One region of the Kocuria sp. CPCC 205258 genome, then DNA from elsewhere that is predicted to be linked to it. Evidence: riboswitches for the same ligand, from Rfam matches in the RefSeq annotation. Region 1 holds a riboswitch; the other holds the start of a gene.
What was found. Region 1 has a riboswitch for S-adenosylmethionine ahead of RF644_RS15100 (MetQ/NlpA family ABC transporter substrate-binding protein). Riboswitches for the same ligand answer to the same signal wherever they lie in the genome.
Positions count from the first base shown of each region.

Region 1 (3,929 bases):
TCGTCCTCGGCATCGTGGGGGCCCTCCTCGGAGGCTTCCTGGGCTCGCTGATCGGCATCGGGGACCTGGAGTCCGCGTTCGACATCGGCACCATCATCACCGCCGTCGTGGGAGCCCTCATCGTGCTCTTCATCTGGGGCGCGGTCACCGGCCGCAAGGGTCGCGCCACGCGCTGATCCCACCCCCGTCGGTCGCCGAGGCCCCGTCCACCGCTCCCGGTGGACGGGGCCTCGGCCCGTTCCGGGTCGTCCGCAGGGGCCCCTGCGGGCACCGCACCGAGGAGGGTCGCTGGGGGATACTGGGGCCATGACGCCCCCCGCCACCTCGCCCCGCACCCGCCCGACACCCGAGCTGCGCGCCCTGGCCGCCGCCGGCCCCCGCCGGATCAGCGTCCTCGGCTCGACGGGCTCGATCGGCACCCAGGCGCTCGACGTCGTGCGGGCCGCCCGCGAGCTCGAGGGCGCGGACCCGTTCACCGTGGTCGCCCTCGCCGCCGGACCACGGCACCTCGAGCTCCTCGCCGAGCAGGCCCTCGAGACCCGCGCCGCGCTCGTGGCGACCAGCGGCACCGCCCAGGACGCCGCCCGGCTGGCCGGCCTCATCGCGGACCGGGCCGCGTCCGCCGGGGCCGGGGGATACCGCCCGGACGTCGTGCACGGGCCCGACGCCGCGTCCGCGGCCGCCGCCCACCCCGACGCCGACCTCGTGCTCAACGGGATCACCGGCTCCATCGGGCTCGCCCCCACGCTGGCGGCGCTGCGGGCCGGGCACCGGCTCGCCCTGGCGAACAAGGAGTCCCTGATCGCCGGCGGCGCCCTGGTCAAGGCCGCCGCCGCGGCCACCGGGGACCCGGACGCCCTGATCCCCGTGGACTCCGAGCACTCCGCGCTGGCGCAGGCGCTGCGCGGCGGCACCGCCGCGGAGGTGGACCGGCTCGTGCTGACGGCCTCCGGCGGGCCCTTCCGCGGCCGGTCCCGGGCTGAGCTCGAGACGGTCACGCCCCGGGACGCGCTGCGCCACCCGACGTGGGACATGGGCCTGATGGTGACGACCAACTCGGCGACCATGGTGAACAAGGCCCTCGAGGTGCTCGAGGCCCACCTGCTCTTCGACGTCCCCCTCGAGCGCATCGACGTGGTGCTCCACCCCCAGTCGGTCGTGCACTCCATGGTCCAGTTCGTGGACGGCTCCACCCTCGCCCAGGCCTCGCCCCCGGACATGCGCCTGCCCATCGCCCTCGGTCTGGCCTGGCCGCACCGGGTGCCCGGGGCCGCCCTGCCGTGCGACTGGACGCGCGCCACGGAGTGGACCTTCGAGCCCCTCGACCCGGTGGCGTTCCCCGCCGTCGAGCTCCTCAAGGCGGCGGGGGAGCGGGGCGGGACCTTCCCCGCCGTATTCAACGCGGCCAACGAGGAGGCGGTGCACGCCTTCCACGACGGCCGGATCCGGTTCCCCGCCATCGTGGACACGGTCGAGGCGGTGCTGGGCGAGCACGACGACGACGGCCCGCTGGAGCTCGAGGCCGTGCTGGCGGCCGAGCGCTGGGCCCGCGGGCGGGCCCGCGAGGTCCTCGCCCGCTGACCGGGCCGGGCCCGGCCCCGCCGCACGTGCTAGTCTGTCGGGCGGATGACGAGTCCCAGCGTGCAGCCCTGGCTTGCTGGGCGGCAACCCTCTCCCGTAGTGGGGTGCCCCAGGTGAACCATCCGGCACCGGCCGACGACGGCCGGCGGCAAGTACGGTCCGACCGCGCACGCGCCCTCCGGCGCGCCCTCGACCGTGGCCGCCGGACCCGTTGGCCCCGGTGGAGACCTCCGACACCCCGGACCCACGGAAAGGCACCACATGCGATCGCAGCGCCTCCCCTTCCTCGCCCTGGCCACGACCCTCGGCCTCGCCCTCACCGCCTGCGGCGGCTCCGCCGGGGAGTCCTCCGGCGAGGGCGTGCTCGCCGACGACAAGGTCACCATCGGCGTGGTGGGCACCGACCCGACCCACGACGCCCTCCAGCGGGTGGCCGAGGAGCAGGGCATCACCGTCGAGTACGTCGACTTCTCCGACTACAACCAGCCCAACCCCGCCACCGAGTCCGGTGACGTGGAGATGACCTGGTTCCAGCACGTCCCGTTCCTCGCCGACTACAACAACGCGGCCGGCGGCTCCATCACCCCGATCGGCTCGACCTCGATCTACCCGCTGGGCCTGTACTCCAACCAGTACGACTCCGTGGAGCAGTTCCAGGAGGGCGACGAGATCGCGGTGCCCAACGACGCCGTGAACCTCTCCCGGGCCCTGCTCGTGCTCGAGGCCGCAGGTCTCGTGGAGCTGAGCAGCGACACCCTCATCCCCACCGAGCTCGACGTCGACACCGAGGCCTCCACGGTGCGGGTCACGCCGGTCTCCGCGGAGCAGACGGTGCTCTCGCTCGACTCGGTGGCCGGCTCGGTCATCAACAACGACTTCCTCTCGCGGGCCGACATCGACCCGCAGTCCGCGCTCGCCCAGGACGACCCCGAGTCCGAGGGCTCCCGCGCCTACGTCAACCTCTTCACCACCACGGAGGAGCTCGCCGACGACGAGACCCTCCGGCAGGTCGCGGACCTCTACCACGAGCAGGCCGTGCTCGACGCCGAGATGGAGGAGACCAAGGACACCGCCGTGCCGCTGCAGCTGGAGCCGGAGGAGCTCCAGGAGCTGACCGCGCGCTACCAGCAGGAGCTGAAGGACCAGGAGCAGTGAGCGCGGCGGTCCCCGCCGGGCCGCCCGCACCCGGGCGCCCGGACGAGGTGCTCGTCTCCTTCCGCAACGTCTCCAAGACCTTTCGCACCGGCTCGGGGCGGGCGGCGCGCGAGGTGCTCGCGGTCGACGACGTCACCCTCGACGTCCGCCGCGGAGAGATCTTCGGCGTGATCGGCTACTCCGGGGCGGGCAAGTCCACCCTCGTGCGCCTGATCAACGGGCTCGAGCCCGTGTCCTCGGGCTCCCTGACCGTGGAGGGCTTCGAGGTGGCCGGCCGGCGCGAGACCGAGCTGGCGCCCGTGCGGCAGGAGATCGGGATGATCTTCCAGCAGTTCAACCTCTTCACCTCCCGCACCGTCGCCGGCAACGTCGAGTACCCGCTCAAGCGGGCCGGCTGGCCGAAGGAGAAGCGCCGGGCGCGGGTGGCCGAGCTGCTCGAGTTCGTGGGCCTCGCCGCCCGCGCCGGCAACTACCCGGAGCAGCTCTCCGGCGGGCAGAAGCAGCGCGTGGGCATCGCCCGCGCGCTGGCGACCAGCCCGAAGCTGCTCCTGGCCGACGAGTCGACGAGCGCCCTCGACCCGGAGACCACCCAGGAGGTGCTGCAGGTGCTGCAGCGGGTCAACCGGGAGCTCGGGATCACGATCGTGATCATCACCCACGAGATGGACGTGGTCCGCGCGATCGCCGACCGGGTGGCCGTCATGCAGGACGGGAAGGTCGTGGAGCACGGCTCCACCGTGGACATCTTCGCCCGGCCCCGCACCGAGACCGCCCGCCGCTTCGTCTCCTCCGTCCTGCACTCGGTGCCCGACGCCCGCGAGGTCGAACGGCTGCGCCGCGCCCACCGGGGGCGCCTGGTGATCGTGGACGTCGGCGACGGCGTGGACATCGGCGGGGTGCTCTCGGACGGCGCCGCCCGCGGGGTCCGCTTCACCATCGCCTACGGCGGGATCAGCGTGCTCCAGGAGCAGTCGTTCGGGTCCCTGACCTTCGAGCTGACCGGTGCGGACGCGGCCGTGCAGGCCGTGGTCGACGAGATGTCCCGCATCACGACCCTGAGAGAGGTGGCCGCGTGAACGACTGGTCCGTCCTGGGACCCGAGCTGCTGTCCGCGCTCGGGGAGACCCTCTACATGGTGGCCGTCACGCTGCTGCTCGCCGGCCTGCTCGGTCTGCTCGTGGGCGTCGGCCTCT
Region 1 covers NZ_JAVKPS010000010.1:27,269-31,197, forward strand. Annotated here, with positions in the region: gene RF644_RS15090 (GlsB/YeaQ/YmgE family stress response membrane protein) at 1-176, shown strand, start outside; gene dxr (1-deoxy-D-xylulose-5-phosphate reductoisomerase) at 307-1,581, shown strand; SAM riboswitch class IV at 1,626-1,742, shown strand; gene RF644_RS15100 (MetQ/NlpA family ABC transporter substrate-binding protein) at 1,843-2,736, shown strand; gene RF644_RS15105 (methionine ABC transporter ATP-binding protein) at 2,733-3,812, shown strand; gene RF644_RS15110 (methionine ABC transporter permease) at 3,809-3,929, shown strand, end outside.

Region 2 (3,929 bases), on a different contig from region 1:
CACCACCAATTGAACGTCCTCGGCGTGTTTCCTGGCAAATCCGTCGCATCCGTGGTGATCGCGACACATCCCTGGCATGGGAGCCCTCCGTGCCCCACCATGGACCCATGACGAGCCGCAGAAGCCCGGCCCGGGCGGACCTGGTGCGCGACGCCTGCACGGCGTTCGGCGCGGTCCTCGACGGGCTCGGCGACGACGACTCCTGGGCCGCCACGGGCTGCCCGGGGTGGTCGGTCCGGGACCTCACCCACCACTGCGCGATGGACGCCCTGCGGGGGCTGGTCGCCCTGCACACGCCCACCACCGCCCGCCCCGACCGGGACGCCGCGACCTACTGGACCGACTGGGGCGGCGATCCCGCGGAGGCCGCCGAGGCCCGGCGCCACACCCGCGTGGCCGCGTCCATGGTCCTGGACTGGGAGCCGGTGCGCGCCCTCCACCGCGAGACCACCCGGGCGCTCGTGCACGCGGCGCAGCACTGCGGCGACGGCGCGGTCCGCACCCAGGGGCATGTGCTGCGCGTCGAGGACCTGCTGAGCACCCTCGCGGTGGAGGCCACGGTGCACCACCTGGACCTGATCCAGCACCTGGACGGCTCCCCGGGTCCCGCCGTGGACGGGCTCGCCGAGGTCCGCCGGGTCCTCACCGACCTGTGGGAGCGGGAACCGCTCGAGCACTGGAGCGACGAGCACTTCGCCCGCGTGGGCACCGGCCGGGCGGAGCTGACCGCCCAGGAGCGTGCGGAGCTGGGCGCGCACGCGGACCTCCTGCCGCTCTTCTCCTGACCTTCCCCCCTCCGCGAGGTCGCCGACACGTGCAATCTCGCGGAGGAAGAAGGAGGGGGAACGGGTTCCGTGCCAGGCTGGGGGCATGAGCCGCAACGACCCCGCCGTCATCGACCGCCTCATGACCCGGCCCGGCCGGTGGGCCGTGGTGGGGCTGACCGGCAACACGGCCCGTCCGGCGCACTCGGTGGCGAAGCGGATCCGGGACGACCTCGGCATGACGATCGTCCCGGTCAACCCGAAGGGCGAGCCGGTGCACGGCGAGCCCGGCCGTCGCACGCTCGCCGAGGTCCCGGGGCCGATCGACGTGGTGGACTGCTTCGTGAACTCCCGCCGCGTCGGCGCGGTGGTGGACCAGGCCATCGCCGTGGGCGCCGCCGCGGTGTGGCTGCAGCTGGGCGTCGTGGACGAGGCCGCCGCCGCCCGGGCGGAGCGGGCCGGCCTCGACGTGGTCATGGACACCTGCCCCCTGATCGAGCTCCGGTCCCTGCTCCGGCGGGGCTGGACCCTGGACCCGGGCCGGACCCCGCCGCTCGCCCCGCCCGGCTGAACGACCCGGCTGAGCGACCCGGCGGAGCCGCCCGTACCGGATCGGCACCGTCCCGCCGCCGGCCGGGACGGTCCCCGTGCGGCGGGACCGCACGGGGGTTGCACCCGGTCAGGGGCCACCCGCTAAGCTGTCCCCCGACGACGATGACGAGTCCCGACACGAAGCTCTGGCTGGTCGGGCGGCAACCCTCTCCCGTAGCGGGGTGCCCCAGATGAACATCGGGCCGCGGTGCACGTGCTCCGCGGCAAGTACGGCGCCCACCAGTGCGTCGGACCCGCGGGCAGGTCTCCACGACGCACGGGCGCGGGTCGGCATCGACCCGGGAGGAACACCCCATGAGCAAGCGCATCGCCCTGAACGCCTTCGACATGACCTGCGTGGGCCACCAGGCCCCCGGTCTGTGGAAGCACCCCCGCTCCCGGGCGGACGAGTACAACACGATCGAGTACTGGACGGACGTCGCCCAGGTCCTGGAGAAGGGGCTCTTCGACGCGCTGTTCCTCGCGGACGTCGTCGGGTACTACGACGTCTACCAGAACTCCGCGGCCCCGGTGATCCGGGACGCCACCCAGATCCCGGTCAACGACCCCTTCATGCAGATCTCCGCGATGGCGGCCGTGACGAAGCACCTCGGCTTCGGCGTGACGAGCGCGATCACCTACGAGCAGCCGTACCCGCTCGCCCGGAAGTTCGCGACCCTCGACCACCTCACGAAGGGCCGGATGGGCTTCAACGTGGTGACGTCCTACCTGAAGTCCGCCGCCGAGAACCACGGGCTGACGGAGCAGATCTCCCACGACGAGCGCTACGAGATCGCCGAGGAGTTCATGGAGGTCTGCTACAAGCTCTGGGAGGGCTCCTGGGAGGACGGCGCGGTCCGGCGCGACCGGGTCAACGGGGTCTTCGCCGACCCGGCGCTCGTCCACCCCATCCAGCACCACGGCAGGTACTTCGACGTCCCCGGCATCGGGCTGACCGAGCCGTCCCCGCAGCGCACGCCGCTGATCTTCCAGGCCGGGGCCTCCTCCCGCGGGCGGGCGTTCGCCGGCCGCCACGCGGAGGCGGTGTTCGTGGGCGGCATCCGCCCGGACCTGACCCGGGTGGTGACCGACAAGCTGCGCGACGAGGCGGAGGCCAGCGGCCGGAACCGGGACGACCTCAAGATCTTCGCCATGCTGCACGTGATCGTCGACGAGACCGACGCGAAGGCCGAGCAGAAGCGCCGCGACTACGAGCGGTACGCGGACACCGACGGCGCGCTGGGCCTCGTGGGCGGCTGGTCCGGGCTGGACCTGGGCCGCTACGACGAGAACGACGTCCTGGAGTACATCAAGACCGACTCGATCCAGTCCTTCCTGACCCCCTTCACCACGGCCGACCCGCACAAGAAGTGGACGATCAAGGAGGTCGCCAAGCACATCTCGATGGGCGGCATGGGCGTGCCGATCGTGGGGTCCCCGCAGACCGTGGCCGACGAGCTCGAGCGGTGGATCGACGAGGGCGGGCTGGACGGCATCAACCTCGCCTACCACGTGTCCCCGGGCTCGTTCGAGGACTTCGTGGAGTGGGTCGTGCCGGAGCTGCAGAAGCGCGGCCGCTACCGCACCGGGTACGAGGGCACCACGCTGCGCGAGAACCTCTACGGCAAGGGGCAGACCAAGGTGCTCGGCACCCACCCCGCCGCCGCGTTCCGGGGCGCCTACGCGGGCAGGCCCTCCGCCGCGGACACCCCCGCCCGCCAGCTGGCCCTCTGAACCCCGTCCCCTGACCCCGCGGCTCCGCCGGGAGCGCGGGGCAGGGCGCGGACGAGGGGCCCCCGCGTGCGGGGGCCCCTCGTCCGCGCCGGGTCAGGACGCCGGTGCGGCGCTCCAGCGCAGCAGGGCCGCGACGTCCGTGCCGTGGGGCAGCGCCCCCGGCGGCACGAAGACGGGTCGGCCGTCGGTCAGCACCGCGGCGCGCACCAGCGCGGCGTCGGCGGAGACCCGGCCCAGCACGCCGGCGCCCACGGCCTCCGACTCCTCCAGGGCGATCCACGGCTCGGCGTCCAGGGCGATGAGCTGCTGCTCCGTGTCCAGGTGGGTGTCGTCGAGCAGCAGCGTCTCCGCCTGGGCCTGCTGCAGGGCCGAGACCACGGGCGCCATCCCCGAGACGGCGGTGGGGTCCGCGCGTCCCTGCTGCTCGGCGAGCCGCTCGAGCAGCGCCTGCTGGCGGTGCGCCACGACCTCCGCCACGCGCTCCTCGACCTGGTGGTCGAAGTCGGCGGACTTGCTTCCCTCCGCCCGGGTGTTGGCGTCGACGACGCTCAGCATCGCCCGGGTCGCCTTGGACAGCTGCTCCTCGACCAGGCCCCGGGCCCGCAGGTCCCCGGCCAGGACGACGAGCTGCGCCCCGCTCTCGGCCACGACCTTGTCGATCTGCTCGGCCACCTGCTCGGTGTTGCGCCGCCACACGTCCTCCGTGTGCCGCTGCCAGCGTCCCTGCGACCAGCCGCCCCCGGGGAACTTCTTCAGGTGCTCGGTCTCGCCCTCGATCTGCTGCTCGTCCGCGGCCCGGACGCGGCTGGCGTGCTGGAGGCAGATCTCGCCGCCGTCCCG
Region 2 covers NZ_JAVKPS010000001.1:317,359-321,287, reverse strand. Annotated here, with positions in the region: gene RF644_RS01490 (maleylpyruvate isomerase N-terminal domain-containing protein) at 108-785, shown strand; gene RF644_RS01485 (CoA-binding protein) at 871-1,335, shown strand; SAM riboswitch class IV at 1,478-1,592, shown strand; gene RF644_RS01480 (LLM class flavin-dependent oxidoreductase) at 1,671-3,089, shown strand; gene RF644_RS01475 (Vms1/Ankzf1 family peptidyl-tRNA hydrolase) at 3,183-3,929, opposite strand, start outside.
Region 2: it holds a riboswitch for S-adenosylmethionine, as region 1 does, so the genes downstream of both, RF644_RS01480 (LLM class flavin-dependent oxidoreductase) here and RF644_RS15100 (MetQ/NlpA family ABC transporter substrate-binding protein) in region 1, are expected to answer to the same signal.